One region of the Sporosarcina sp. P25 genome, then DNA from elsewhere that is predicted to be linked to it. Evidence: riboswitches for the same ligand, from Rfam matches in the RefSeq annotation. Region 1 holds a riboswitch; the other holds the start of a gene.
The links. A riboswitch is a leader RNA that binds a small molecule or an ion and turns the genes downstream of it on or off. The one in region 1 is predicted to bind FMN.
Positions count from the first base shown of each region.

Region 1 (7,847 bases):
CTGAGGAAGTGGAAGACGAGTTGGAATTGGGCGGACAGTTTTATGTGATCTCTATCAGCCCGTTATACAGTGAAAATAGTATCCGTGGAGCGGTAGCGGTATTTCGCGATATGACGGAACAGCATAAATTGGATAAATTACGTTCAGATTTCATTGCCAACGTATCACATGAATTGCGAACACCCATTTCGATGTTGCAAGGATATAGTGAAGCCATCATAGATGATGTAGTGAGCAGTGAAGAGGAACGTATGGAAATGGTCCAGATTATTCATGATGAATCCAAGCGTATGAGCCGTCTCGTCACGGACTTGTTGAATCTTGCTAGAATGGAGTCTGGTTACATTCAACTAAATAAAAATCCCCTTTCAATTGTGGGATTTTTGGAACGTATAGTGACAAAGTTCTCACAAGTGGCAAAAGACGCCAAAGTGGACTTGTCTTTGGAAACAGAAGAGTCGGATACTCTGATCATAACGGCCGATGAAGACCGGCTGGAGCAAGTATTCACTAATTTGATTGATAATGCTATTCGTCATACTCCGGACGGTGGTGCTGTGAAGCTATCGGTCTACCGGTCTACTGAAATGCTTGATATTACAGTAGCTGATACTGGCGTTGGTATTCCCGAAAAAGATTTGCCGTTCGTCTTTGAACGTTTCTATAAGGCGGATAAAGCAAGAACAAGAGGTAAAGGCGGTACAGGACTTGGTTTGGCTATTGCAAAGAATATTATGCAAGCACATGACGGTTCGATTTTAGCGACACGTGGAGATGAGAAAGGTACAATCTTTATTTGTTCTCTTCCACTTGATGCACTAAACAAATGAAACTTCTCCTGGACTGAAACGACTACTACTACAGAGCGAGGGGATTGAATGGATGATTCCGTTTTTCAACGATTATATGAAGATTATAACCGTGACGTATTCAACTTCCTCACTTATTTGACTCGCAATCGAGAGGTAGCGGAAGATTTGATGCACGAGGTTTATGTGCGTGTTCTCAAATCATACGGCCGTTTTGAAGGGAAGAGCTCTGAGAAAACTTGGTTATTTGCAATTGCGAAAAACGTCTCTATTGACTATTTTCGAAAACAATCCACAATCAAGAAACATACAAATATTCATTTCGATTGGGAAACAGAGCAATTAATTTCAACAAATCACTTGCCCGAACGTTTAGTTGAAGCGGGCGAAGAGCAGAGGCAAATGCTTGAAGCGTTGCACACATGTACGGGTGATCAGAAAATGGTCATCCTCATGCGGTTCTTCCAAGATCTATCAGTTGCTGAAACAGCTGAAGTTTTAGGCTGGACCGAAAGCAAAGTGAAAACGACACAACACCGTGCAATCAAAGCGTTAAAAGTGAAATTGGAAGCACGTTCGGTCAGAGAGGGGTGATGACATGAGCAAAGATAAATGGAATGAAGATGATCTCGAGAAACGTTTACGTGACATGCCGATCGTAGAAGATCAGCGTTCCAAAGATGAGGTTATGCAGCGGTTAAAAAATGATTCAAGACTTTCTGAACCGAACGAGCCTTACAAAAGACCTTTCAAAACAAAATGGTCTCCACTTATTGCAACTGTAGCAGCGATTTTATTGCTCGCCATCATCTTGCCGACATTTTTTCAGCAAAATAATGAAGTATCGATGGATAAAGCGACGACAGAAGAATCTGCTGATGCTGTTAAGGTGGAGAATGGAGAAGAATTGCAATCGCATGAAACAAATGATACATCCATGTTTACAAGACAGGTTTCAATGCCGCCCTCATACGCTGCCTATCCTACCGATGTCTTAGATCACACAGCGTTTCACATCGGCCTTGCTACCGATCAGGCGACCGTTGTTCCAGTAACGTTTCTGATACCGAATGAACGCCTTAGTGGAGACTTAGAGACCGCACGGGATGCAGTGACACTTTATAATGAGTATGCGAATAAAATAGATGAAGAGGCGCTTGGATTTACAGAGTATCATCCCTATAAAGCGATAATTTCTTCAATAGGAAAACAAGTTCAATTGAAGTTTGCTTCAGATCATCCCTATGACACTTCGAGTGCGACACTTGAGATGTTAAATTTGTCCCTACAAGATACGTTTCAAGGATATGATGAAATCGTGTTGCTACAAGAAGATGCTTCTGCAATTACATTTGATCAAGTAGGTCAAGTGGAAAGACCGATCGCCTTGTCAGGTATCGTTTCGCATCAAGCATACTATCGATACTTGAAATCAGATGGAGAAGCAGTACTCTCTACTAATTTTGGTAAAACTTCTAATACGGTGGAGCAAGCATTACATGATATGAAAAAGTCACCGAATGACATATATTCAACTGTGGTTCCTAAAGGAATTGACTTCACGGTCAAAGTAGAAAAAGACATTGTTAAAGTGAAATTCACTGAAGTACTTGATTTAGAAAAGATGCAACGTGAAGAGGCCATGCAATTGATAGAAGGGATCTTGATGACAGCGGCAAGTTTTGATAAATTTGTAGAATTCGATCAAGTTGCTCAAGCACAATGGATGGAATTTGATTTCACTCAGCCATTGGAAAAACCGATTGGTGCAAATCCAAAGTATTTAATTAACGAATAATTCTGTTTTGTAAACTTGTGAAGTTTACAAAACAGTTTTTTTACGTTATAATAGGTTCATAACTAAATATTGATTCATCTTCGGGGCAGGGTGTAATTCCCGACCGGCGGAAATGAAGTAGAATACTACTTTTTAGCCCGCGAGCTTAACAGCTGATTCTGGTGAGATTCCAGAGCCGACAGTATAGTCTGGATGGGAGAAGGTGAAGGTGCAGCCATCTTTTTGTGTACGCAAAAGTGGTGCTTGTTTCCTGACGGATAAGTTTGTATGATTTATCTGTTCTTAACAGTGCATTTTATTCTCCCTAAAGTATATTTTACTTTAGGGATTTTTAGCGCAACAAATAGATGAGCCAGCCTTTCCTCTTTTGAAGTGAATCGCAAAAGGAGAGAGGAACAAGTGAATAACAAGAAGTTACGTAAGCTGATTTTGGTGGCGATTTTGGGAAGTATTTCAACTGTGTTAATGCAGTTTAACTTTCCGATTCCGGCAATGCCTGGATTTTTAAAGATCGATTTTAGTGAGATCCCAGCTGTTATGGCAATCATGACGATGGGACCTGTTGCTGGTATAGGCGTAGAGTTATTGAAGAACGTCATGCACTGGTTCTTATCAGGAAGCCCGACTGGAGTTCCGGTAGGTGAAGTTGCAAACTTCGTGACAGGCGTATTATTCATAATGCCAATCTACTGGATTTTTACGAAGTATCGTTCAGCTAAAGGTCTTGCATCAGGTTTGATCGCAGGTACGGTAGCAATGGCAGTAGGTATGAGCGTATTGAATTACTTAGTGTTCTTGCCGATGTACACATATTTCCTCGGCATGCCAGCAGTTACAGGCGACTCGCTTTATCAAATGATTATATTGGGAATCTTACCGTTCAACTTGATAAAGGGTGTCATGCTATTAGCCATCACGTTGATGTTATATAGAAGCATGGAGAAGTGGATTCTTCAGCAACAAAAGAAGTTATCGTTCTAATCAAATAAACGCCGGTCTTCCTGAATAATAGGAAGACTGGCGTTTTTACTGTATATAGAGAATTAGCTAGTGAGAATGAGGGGATTGAAACGCCAGCTTGGGACGCTTTACGGTTTGCGCGGCATGAGTCCCTCATCGGCAAAGTGCAAAATTGATTTAAAGCAAAAAAACAACACATCCAGTAGTAGGAAGTGTTGTTGGGATTGAATCAATCTTCATATTTTAATGGATCGCCTTCGAAGGCTTCATCTGCAATTTTAATTGAATCGGTAGGGCAGCCATCATATGCATCCTCGAGATCCTCCATCAGTTCTTCTGGAACTTCAGTGTTTCCCGTGTTATCATCTAAAATAACAAATGCAATTCCCTCATCGTCATAATCATAGATATCTGGCGCAGCAGCCCCGCAGGCCCCGCAAGCTATACATGTATCCTGATCGACAATCGTATACTTTTTGCTAGACATTTGTCTTTCTCCCTTCTTCCATTCACTCATCCTATTTTGTATCTACTCTATTCTAAAGCTGTTTTCATCACTTTTCAACAAAAAAACGTTATTTCTTCAGGAGTGAGCGCAAATGAGTTTTGATTCTATCTTACTAACGATCTTCCAACGTCTCCATGGTGAGCGTTCAGCGCAAGGAGTTTATCATATACTTCGCGGGAAAAAATCAGGACAGACATTACAAGACGTTGAATATTATCAAGTTAAATCATACTATGCATTGTTGCCACAATTGACGGCAAGCGACTTTCAGCAAGCGTTAGAGCGGATGCAAGCAAACGGTCTAATCTATATAAATGAACTCGTCTATGTGACGGCAAAAGGTCAGATGGGGACGGGTAGTGAAATGTGGCGATTTAATGGCTGGAATTACCGTGGTCGTGAAAGAGAGTTCGGCAGACGTTTGGCGTTGCTAGTACAGACATTGTCCAATTTACGACGCGGTGAGACAATGTTCATGCCGATCCAGAAAGAATTGCCTACCCAACAATTTATCAAAGGACTTTTACGTAACCAATCAAGTAGCACGACTAATCTATCTACATCATTGCGAAAAGAATTGGAACACGCGCTAATTCATTCATCATTATCAGATTTACAACGTACGATAGTGAGCGATCGATTGACGGGTTACCGACTTACGGCATCTACTTGGGAACAGTTGGCGGAAAGTCTAAACATATCGACTATGACTCTACAACTTTACTATTTAGAAGCATTACACATATTGCTGGACTTCCTACAACAACAACCTAATTTGCAATTACTGACAGAATTAGCGGTAGGTTGCAGAGTAGACACGTATTTGACACAATCTGCCGAACGGACACAAAAACTATTCGAGCGGGGTTATTCGGTAGAGCAAATTGCATCTTTACGAAATTTGAAATTAAGTACTATAGAAGATCATTTCATTGAAATGGCAGCGAATATGGATGGCTTTCCATATAAAGAATTTGTAACGGAAGAACAAATGGAGATGGTTTGGCGTCATGTTGAACAGTTGCAAACTAAAAGATTGCGTTTGTTGAAGCAACAGTGCCCAGAATTGTCGTATTTCCAACTGCGATTAATCATCATTATTGGAAGGAGCGAGAGCTGATGGAACTTCAAGAAGTATTGCATCAAAAGTTCGGCTATGAATCATTTCGACCTGGGCAACAAGAAGTCATTAAGGAGTTACTTGCTGGACGGGATGCTGTGGCGATTTTTCCGACGGGTACGGGGAAGTCACTTTGTTATCAATTACCTGCATATATACTCGATGGAGCAGTGATCATCATCTCTCCGCTCGTTGCGTTGATGGAAGATCAAGTGGCCATTCTACGAAAACATAAGGAGAAACGTGTGGTCGCGATCAATTCGTTTTTATCTAGCAAGGAAAAAGAATTGGCGCTCTCTACCATGGCGCATTATAAGTTCATTTTTTTATCACCTGAAATGATGATGCAACAACATGTCCGGCAGCTTGTTCAACAATTACATATAGCTTTTTTTGTAGTGGATGAAGCCCATTGTATTTCCGAATGGGGATTTGATTTTCGACCAGACTATTTACGATTAAAAGAACTGTTCTCAGTTTTAAAAAGAGCACCGGTGTTGGCATTAACTGCTACTGCGAGTAAAAAAGTAGTGGAAGACATAACTACTTACTTACACATGAGAAATCCTCACATCGAACGACAGTCGATGGATCGTCCTGCTATATCCTATCGTGTGGTGCATTTGGATAATGAATTGGCAAAAACAGAGTGGATTATTGATAGACTTGCTACAACGATCGGACCTGGTATTATTTATGTGGCGTCACGAAAACGTGCGGATGAACTTTCGGCAATAATTCGAGAGAGAGGAATCCCGACAGCAAGTTATCATGGAGGCAAGGAACAGGATGAACGATCTATTATTCAAGAACAATTTATACAAGGTGAACTCGAGTGGATTTGTGCTACCAATGCATTTGGTATGGGAATCCATAAAGATGATATTCGACAAGTTATTCATGAGCATCTACCTGCTACGCCAAGCGCGTACATTCAGGAAGTAGGACGTGCAGGACGTGATGGGGATCAGGCTGCGGTCACACTTTTATATAGTGTGCGAGATATACAGAAAGTGAAGTTCATAGTGTACGAGGATTTGCCAGAGGAACAGCAAATTCTTTATTATCATTCTTTACTGCAATCAGGTACTGGGAGTCAATTGGCTGCCGAGCAAGCTGGACTATCAGAAGTAGCTAGTCGTTTGCTTGATTATTATTTGGAACAATACGATATAGAACATGTCATTCGACAAATCGAACAAATATATCAAGTGAAAGAGAAACAAATTGCCGAAATGGAGAGTTATGTAAAAAGTGAAAGGTGTTTGCGACAGAAATTAGTACAGTTTTTTGGCGAGAATACGTCGCCAGCAGAAACGGATTGCTGTTCAAACTGCCAGAATCTAGATGACGATTGGTTGATTAAGTCACAAGCATCAACTGAACACGTAAACAAAGCGTTACAGTGGAGTGAACGTCTACGTCAGTTATTAGGTTAAAGCAGACTGTCAGTATTTACTTTTTAGACAAAATTCGGCATAATAGAGATAGATGAGTTTGTGAACGGACGTATTTTTCACGGATGAATAAAGGAATTGCATCATATAATAGCAACAGACATTATGCGGTGTGAAGGAGAAATTAGACATGTTAAACGATCAGTATAAAATGGATTTTGAACAACAGCGAAAAGAGATTAAAGAAAAAGCGCCTATCGATAAACTTCCCTCCCGTGCAGAAGTACATGGAAAGAAGAAAGAGGAGAAATACGGTCAAGTGAAAGTCATCAATATTTTTCTGGCGATTTTTACTTTAATACCTATTGTTATACTCCTTTATGTATTATCGGATCTCTATTCCCCTGACGTTCCCGATCAAGTACCTGTTGAAAAAGTCGAGTTGTCGGTTGGGCTTTATCCGTCCATGACACATTTCATGCATGCCGTTTCCTAAGCGAAGTATAATAGTTAGGGGTTTTAATGAAATCTCGCTACACTACTAATGAAAATCACTACTACAAAAGCAAAGTAGACGCTTTGCTTTTTTTTATGGGAGTTGACTAATGAAAAAGGTTCGAATAGCGGGATTATCAGTTTTTTTATCAGCGATGACTATGCTGACTTATATGTTTGCCTTAGCTCATCGGAATCGTGTGCTTACTCATACATTAACTATTCAATCGTCGCCAACTACTAAATTGAACGTGTTCTTCATTTCAGATATCCACAGACGGAGTATTCCTCAGCGACTGATAGATGATTTGCGTACGCGTTCTATCGATGTGGTTATCGTAGGTGGAGATGCGGCGGAAGGCGGTGTGCCGATTGAGCGAATTGAACGCAATATGCGTTTACTCGCTTCAGTGGGGCCGATCTTCTATATTTTTGGAAATAATGATCAAGAAGTAGGCACAGAAAATATATTACGTGTGATGGAACATGTAGGTGGTAAAGTGTTGGTCAACAGTACTACATCGATACCGAACCATCCGAATTTCGGTATATGTGGGCTGCAAGATCCAAATAACGGAAAAGTAGAGATCGATAAGGCTGTGGATTCTGCAAAAGGTTATGATCATTTGATCCTAGCTGTACATAATCCTTCATTTTTCCGAAAGTTTGAAGAGAAGCGGCGACCTGATTTATCTGTTGCTGGCCATACACATGGCGGCCAGATTAGACTTGGTCGTTGGGGCATGCAAGACCTTGGTCG
Region 1 is NZ_PDYV01000003.1:141,052-148,898, reverse strand. It holds gene CSV70_RS04140 (ATP-binding protein) at 1-830, shown strand, start outside; gene CSV70_RS04135 (RNA polymerase sigma factor SigX) at 879-1,403, shown strand; gene CSV70_RS04130 (GerMN domain-containing protein) at 1,408-2,607, shown strand; FMN riboswitch at 2,680-2,815, shown strand; gene CSV70_RS04125 (ECF transporter S component) at 3,007-3,588, shown strand; gene CSV70_RS04120 (ferredoxin) at 3,797-4,054, opposite strand; gene CSV70_RS04115 (YpbB family protein) at 4,167-5,195, shown strand; gene CSV70_RS04110 (RecQ family ATP-dependent DNA helicase) at 5,195-6,634, shown strand; gene CSV70_RS04105 (hypothetical protein) at 6,783-7,088, shown strand; gene CSV70_RS04100 (metallophosphoesterase) at 7,198-7,847, shown strand, end outside.

Region 2 (7,847 bases), on a different contig from region 1:
ATTTGAGAGAGAGCAGCTTGCAGTTGCGGACCACAGTCACAACGGCACGATCCAAAAACGTCGCCTGTTAAGCATTCCGAATGAACCCTTACTAAGACCGGCGCTTCCGTTGTAACGTCCCCTTTTACCAGTGCAACATGTTCTTTTCCTGTCATAGTTTCGGTATAGCCAACCATGCGGAACTCGCCATAACCTGTCGGCAGCTCGATCTCTGCTTCACGAATGACTAATTGCTCTCGTTGCAGACGATAATGAATAAGGTCTTGAATGGTGATTAGTTTTAAATCTAGTTCTTCAGCCATCTGACGTAATTCCGGCACACGCGCCATCGTTCCGTCTTCACTCATGATTTCACAAATGACGCCTGCTGAAGCGCTGCCTGCCAGCCGTGCTAAATCTATCGCAGCTTCAGTATGTCCTGTACGCTCTAGTACACCACCCGACTTCGCTACAAGTGGAAATATATGCCCTGGACGTTTGAATTCGCTTGCTGTTGCATTCGGTTCCATCATTTTAATAATTGTATCCGCACGTTCAAATGCACTGATCCCAGTATGTGTAGAGCGGTGATCGATACTAATCGTAAACGCCGTGCCATGTGAATCGGTATTATCATCGGTCATCATCTGTAACCCTAGTTGCGCTGCTTTTTGCTCTGTTATCGGTACACAAATCAAGCCTCGACCTTTTGTCGCCATGAAGTTGATAATTTCAGGTGTAATCTGGTCGGCTAATGCCACGAAATCCCCTTCATTCTCTCGATCCTCATCATCCACTACGATGACCACTTTACCTTGTCGTAAATCTTCTAATGCTTCTTCGATTGTATGAAACATCCTCATTCACTCCTTCACATAAACCCATGTTGTTGTAAAAAGTCTTTCGACATCGTTTGATCCGTATTTTGTCTTTTCTGCAACATGTTCTCAACATATTTGGCGAGCATATCACATTCGAAATTAACTACATCCCCTATTTGTTTTTTCGCAATGACCGTCATTTCCTGTGAATGTGGAATCAATGAAATCGTAATATCTGTATCTTTTACCTCAAAGATCGTCAATGACGTCCCATCCAATGCGATAGAGCCTTTATGTAACAAATAAGGATGATATCCTTGCGGTAAGGACAAGCGTATATATAATGCATTATCAACCGTTCGCTTCTCACGGATCGTAGCTATTCCGTCTACATGTCCTGTGACAAAATGTCCGCCTAACCTACCATTCGCTGCAAGTGCTCGCTCCAGATTCACAGAACTTCCCACTTCTAATTGTCGTAGTGAAGTAGAAGTGACAGTTTCAGGCATGACGTCCGCAACAAATTGGTCCTTGGTAAAACTCTTTACCGTCAAACAGACACCGTTGACCGCGATGCTATCCCCTACTCTCACATCTGTCAAAACAAGGGATGCAGCTATCGTAACTGTCATAGATTGAGCGCCAGGTTGTATTTGCTTAACTGAACCAATCTCTTCAATTATTCCCGTAAACATGATTCAATCACCCACTTTCGGTACAGCTATGATTTTAATGTCTGGTCCAATCATCTCCACACTGTCAAATCTTAATGGAAGCGCCTCATCCATCAGTTGAGGATCCAGTCCACCTATTGGCGTCAGCGATCCAATTCCGCCAAGTAGTTTGGGTGCAACATAGCAAATGACCTTCTGCACGGCGCGCGCTTTCACAAACGAAGCATTAATGGCCGCTCCACCCTCTACAAGCAATGTCATAACACCACGTCTTCCTAGCTCTAATAGAATATCTTCTACAATCAGCTGGGGTTTTTGCATTCGGATGATCTGGACATGGGGCTTGTTGAGTAACTTTTCACGTGATAACTCTGCATATTTTCCGCAAAAAATCCAAGTAGGCGCTTCTGAGTTTTGAATGATCTGGCTAGATTCTGGTGTTCGTAAAGATGTATCTAAAATAACTCGAATAGGATGTTGTCCACCTAGGGGCAGTCTGGTGGTGAGAAGAGGATTATCATGAAGAAGCGTTTGCACACCTACTAAAATCGCATCTTGCGTATGGCGAAGCTGATGGACATCGAGTCGCGCTTGCTCACTCGTCACCCATTTGCTATCTCCTTTAGAAGTGGCAATCTTACCGTCTATCGTCATAGCTGTTTTCATTGTCACATGAGGTGTTTTGGTTTTAATAAAATGAAAAAATGGTTCATATAGTTTTTTAGCGCGTTCAGAAGAGACAGATTCGGTTACTTCCACTCCTGCACCACGAAGTTTCGCAATGCCTTTACCTGCTACAAGAGGATTAGGATCCGTTGTCGCAACAAAGACTCGTTTGATACCGGCTTGAATAACGGCATCAGCACAAGGGGAAGTTTTACCAGTATGTGAACAAGGTTCAAGCGTTACATACAAATCAGCATCTGTTGCTTCCGCTCCTGCCATATCAAGTGCGATTCGTTCTGCATGGCGTTCTCCTGCTTGTAAATGCGCACCCATTCCAATGATCCGGTTTGTCTTAACTACGATTGCACCTACTGGTGGATTGGGAGAAGTTTGACCTGCCACATTTTCTGCGAGCTGCAAAGCCATTTCCATATAATTCTGATTCATTGAGCAACACTCCAGCTTACAGTATTCCTCTAGTGACAATTCTACATACAAAAAGCCCCGCAAAAGATTATGCGGGGCTTGTATCCATGACTAAATAAACGTTATATACCGTAATGAAAAATCATCACTTATAGTATACACGCGTTGTTCCTTCTCTCATCCAGACTTTAACTGTCGGCTTTGGAGTTTCACCAAATCCACCTTCTGCTTCTATAAAGCATCCGGGTCACGGACTAAGAGCTTGTTAGCTCATCACCGTCGGTAGGGAATTACACCCTGCCCCGAAGGAAACATATTCGATTAACTAAGAGTCTAGCACATATGACAACTAAATAACAATAGCTGAATAATTATTCAGCTATAAAAACCCATTTATCTACTGTAAATCTGTCCAATGCTTCCATGTTGGGAATGTACCCGATTCCATCTTCTGACGGAACTGTAATATAACCTTTTTCAGCAACTACTTCTGGTGTAATAATATCTTGTTCCCAGTAACGTGAAGAACCTGCTGTATCGCCAGGGAGCGTGAAATTAGGTAAAGTTGTCAATGCTACGTTGTGCGCTCGTCCAATACCCGATTCTAACATGCCGCCACACCATACATCGATGCCATTCGCTGCACAATAATCATGAATTTTCTTCGCTTCTGACAGACCGCCAACTCTCCCAATTTTCACGTTGATAATTTTACAACTACCAAGTTCGATAGCTTTTCGTGTATCTTCCAATGAGTGAATACTTTCATCTAGACAAATGGGTGTCTTAATTTGTCTTTGCAATGTTGCGTGATCGATAATATCATCGGAAGCAAGCGGTTGCTCAATCATCATCAAGTTAAACTGGTCGAGTTCTTTCAACACTTCTACATCATCTAACGTATAAGCTGAATTCGCATCCGCCATTAAGGGTACATCAGGATGGGTTTCTCGAATGGCACGTATCACTTCCACGTCATACCCAGGCTTGATTTTCACTTTAATGCGCTTATACCCTTCATTTATAAAGCCTTTAATATTGGCCAATAAATCTTCAACATTTTCTTCAATTCCAATGCTGATCCCCACTTCAATACGGCTACGTTGCCCTCCAAGTGCTTTGGCAAGTGTCATGTGGTGATGCTTTGCATATACATCCCATATCGCACCTTCAATTGTCGCTTTCGCCATATTGTTTTTGCGGATATGTCTAAATAAGTCACTTACTTCATCGGGATGTGTAATAGACTTGCCAAGTACTGCGGGAATCAAGAAATCACGAAGCATGTGAATCGTCGTTTCTGTCGTCTCTTCACTATACCAAGGCGCAGTAAACGCAACAGATTCCCCCCATCCCTCATGACCGTCCGCGTCTGTGACAGTTGCCAACAGAAAGTCTTTCTGCTGAATCGTTCCAAAACTTGTAGTAAACGGATGTTTCATCGTCATATTCATTCTGCGAAGTGTAATCGTGTTAATTTTCATTGGGTCAGCTCCTTTAATCATGCAACGGAATGATGGACCGCTTACAGAAACGATAGTACTGCACAGATTCTTCTGTTCGGCGTACATCGATCATAGCAAATCCTTCCTTACTCAGTTGCTGAAATATCGTTCTCGTCTTCATTCTCCATTCGTAGGCCAATTGCGAGTTTTCTTGCTTGATTAATTGAATTTGTTTGGGCACAGGCACTTCTATCGCTTCCGCCTTCAGCCATTCAGTTGTTTCCGGTAAAAGCAGGATAGGGTGTGAATTATCGCTCAATTGGATTTGAAACGGACGACTATATATAAGATTAGGTTGCCATTTCTCCACTACACGCGGACTGTCAATCCACCAAGCAACTTGAAAACGGTCGGTCGGTAAACCTTTGTTTAATCCATCGTCCATCTCTCCATAACAATCAACTATATAGTCATAGCACACACCGTATAACTTTGAAGTATTCAAATAGCCGTTGCGACTTTCGAGTGGATCGAATGTCCAGACGATTAATCGATAGCCCATTTCCCGTGCAAAACGTAGTTGTTCTTCTTTCAACTGTTTGCCAATGCCCTTCATCTGAAACTCTTCATCTACCGCAAGCATATGAGAGCATAAATATATTTGACCTTCTGAATAGCCGGCAAAGCTATAAGAATATCCGACCATACGCTCTCCTAGAAACGCACCTACAATCAATCCACCGTTTTTGACTGCTGTGATGGTTTGATGGATAGGGATTGGTTCCATTCCCCAAATTTTCTTCTCAAGATTTTGCATAGAACGAATGTCTTCGATAGCCGTCACTTTTCTGACCACTATATCTTTCCTCATACTGTCACCTTCTAGTTTTTAGAGTGGAATGTTAATTCGATGGCAGTAGTTAAAATTTCAACTCCTGTTGCCAGTGCGTCTTGATTAAATGTCATGTGCGGATGGTGAAGTCCTGGGATTAAGCCGCATCCCAAACCTAGCATTGTACTTTTGACAGTGGGTCGTTTTACAGAATAGAAGTGAAAATCTTCTCCTCCCGGCGTGACAACGGTGCGTGTAGTCTTGTCTTCACCCACTACTTTAGCAATCGCCTGATACATTAGATCTTCAGCTTCAGCATTTACTTCCGCTGCGACCATTTCTGCCATTACTTCATAGTTGATTTCTACATCGTATTGTCTAGCTATCGCCTGAATCACACGTTCTACTTCCTCATATAATTCATCCATTATACCATTTTCTTGCGCACGTAAATCCAAACTAAATTTTGCATTTCCCGGAATTATATTGGCAGATTCGCCACCTGCTTGGAACATCGTCATTTTCGCTGTATGAGAAACCATCGGATTACAATGAATGGACTGCAAACCTCCTACTAACGAAGCGCCCACCTCGATCGCATTTTTTCCTTGATGCGGTCTGGCACCATGTGCTTCTGTTCCTTTGATCGTTCCACTGATCATTTTCGCGGCACCGTGACGTAGTGAGGCAGCGGAATAACCGTCAGCCATTTCATCCGCAGCTCTTACATGAACGCCGAATAAGTAATCGATATCATCGATCAATCCCTGATCAAGAACAGCTAGCGCGCCTTTTCCCTTCTCTTCTGCCGGCTGGAAGAATACTTTTAATGTTCCTTTTTGAGGAATTCCGCGTTCTTTAGCCATAAGCAAAGCACCAATTCCCATGGTCATATGTCCATCATGTCCACATGAATGATTTGCTCGATAGACACCGTCCACTTCTTGCCACAACGCATCAATATCTACACGCAACCCGACTACCGGCTTACCTTCACCGATCGTAACGCATAAACCTGTAATTCCATCGAATAATTTCACATTAAATCCTTCTCGTTCAAGAAATCCTTTCAAGTAAGTTGTTGTTTCCGTTTCCTTCCAACTAACTTCCGGATGACTGTGCAAATGCACAAACACTTCATCTAGTTTCGGCTTCAGTAATTGTACTTGCTCCTTCATGCGTGTGCCTCCTAAAAAAACCATTTTCCATTGTACTATTCGAACTGTTTATTCCTAAAATTTCAAACTCCTCAACAATTTTAACATAAAAAAGACTTCTCTATCACGTCGTGTGAAAGGAAGTCTTCTTCGTATTGATTAAAAAGTCCAAAGAATCATCATGCCGAATAATAGCGTCATGTAATTGACCGAGTACAAGAACATGAAGTTAGCCCATTTATAATCATTTTTTGCATAGAACCCATATATACTAGCTGCAATATATCCTAGGTTCATCAATGTCGCGATTGTAATGAATGTAGTGCCAAACATCGTTAATAAAAACGGTAAAGGCAATAGACATAATACATACACAAGCATTTGGCGTTTTGTGAAGTTAAATCCATAAACGACAGGCAACATCGCTACGTTTGCTGCACTATAGTCTTTATATTTCTTCATAGCAATCGCAAATGTATGAGGCATTTGCCAAATGAATAGTATAGCGACCAAAACAATCGGTACAATATGATCCGCTGACATAATAGCTGCCCACCCTATAAGAGGGGTAACCGCTCCCGACACACTGCCAATCACTGTATTCAATGTATATTTACGTTTAGACCACATGGTATAGGGTATTACATACGTAAACCATCCGATAAATGCATAAATTGCCGCTTCTAATGTAGTGAAAAATAATAATACCATACCAATTCCCGATAATATCAAACCTATTTTTAATACGGTTTTCAAAGCAAAGTTACCTGTCACAGTCGGACGGTTTTTTGTTCTTTCCATAACCGTATCAATATCAGAATCAAACCAGTTATTCATTACAAGTGCACCTGCAACAAGCAAGGTACTACCTATCATGGTTAGCAGGAACACACCCCAGTTACCTGTGAGTGTCATGCCCGAAAAATATAGTGCCAACCAAAACCCCGTAAAAACTGGAAATATATTCGCGATGAGTACAGGTCCTTTAACTAATGATTTAATATCCGAGAAGAAGGTAGACGCCGATCGGCTTTGAGTAGTACTCGAAACAATATGGGCTTCTTTCGTCATATGGGTCCGTTCTCCTTTTACGTTACATTTAAATATTTTTTCCATTCGTATATAACTATATCATTTTCTTAAAAGTAAAATCAAAAAATCACGATAATTCCTTAGAAACTGTTACAAAGGTTTGTCAGAAGTTCATAAATAAACATATCGCATGATAAAATACTCTTTTTTTCATATGTACTTATCATACCATATTGTATCATTTTCCCCTATTATTCGATAAAGCATGAGCCTATACCCCTTATAGGCTAGCAACTAAGTTTACCCGCCATGATCAATCAAACCACATTTACTTTTTTCATTATAGAAAACCGTTAAACTTCAATTTAAAAGAGCATAATATCAATAGTTGTCTAAATAATTAAATTGATATTAATTTAATTATCCTGTAAACTCGTGTAATAGTATCGCGAAAAAGTGTTGATTTCCCCTTGATCTTCTCAACTACCTGCATCTTTTTTCTTGCGGGTAATTTTAAGAGATTAAGGCAAAAAACAGCATTCCGTGATGAAAAAATTATAAAGGGAAAGGATTTGATTTTTTGAGAAAGTTTATGTTGTTTTTATCTATCGTAACATTATTACTTTTAACAGCATGCAGTAACAGTGATAGTAAAGATTCAATAAGCAAGATTAAGCTGGCAGATGCAGGATGGGATAGTATTCGGATACACAACAGCATTGCACAAATTATTTTAGAAGAAGGCTATGGCTATGATACGGAAATAGTGAACGGAACTTCTTCCGCAACATTACAAGCGTTGCAACAAGGCGATC
Region 2 is NZ_PDYV01000010.1:60,940-68,786, reverse strand. It holds gene CSV70_RS10335 (bifunctional 3,4-dihydroxy-2-butanone-4-phosphate synthase/GTP cyclohydrolase II) at 1-836, opposite strand, end outside; gene ribE (riboflavin synthase) at 851-1,495, opposite strand; gene ribD (bifunctional diaminohydroxyphosphoribosylaminopyrimidine deaminase/5-amino-6-(5-phosphoribosylamino)uracil reductase RibD) at 1,499-2,587, opposite strand; FMN riboswitch at 2,732-2,880, opposite strand; gene menC (o-succinylbenzoate synthase) at 2,938-4,050, opposite strand; gene CSV70_RS10315 (GNAT family N-acetyltransferase) at 4,064-4,882, opposite strand; gene CSV70_RS10310 (M20 peptidase aminoacylase family protein) at 4,894-6,021, opposite strand; gene cyoE (heme o synthase) at 6,160-7,071, opposite strand; gene CSV70_RS10300 (ABC transporter substrate-binding protein) at 7,613-7,847, shown strand, end outside.
Region 2: linked by a shared signal. The riboswitch ahead of ribD (bifunctional diaminohydroxyphosphoribosylaminopyrimidine deaminase/5-amino-6-(5-phosphoribosylamino)uracil reductase RibD) and the one ahead of CSV70_RS04125 (ECF transporter S component) in region 1 are both predicted to bind FMN.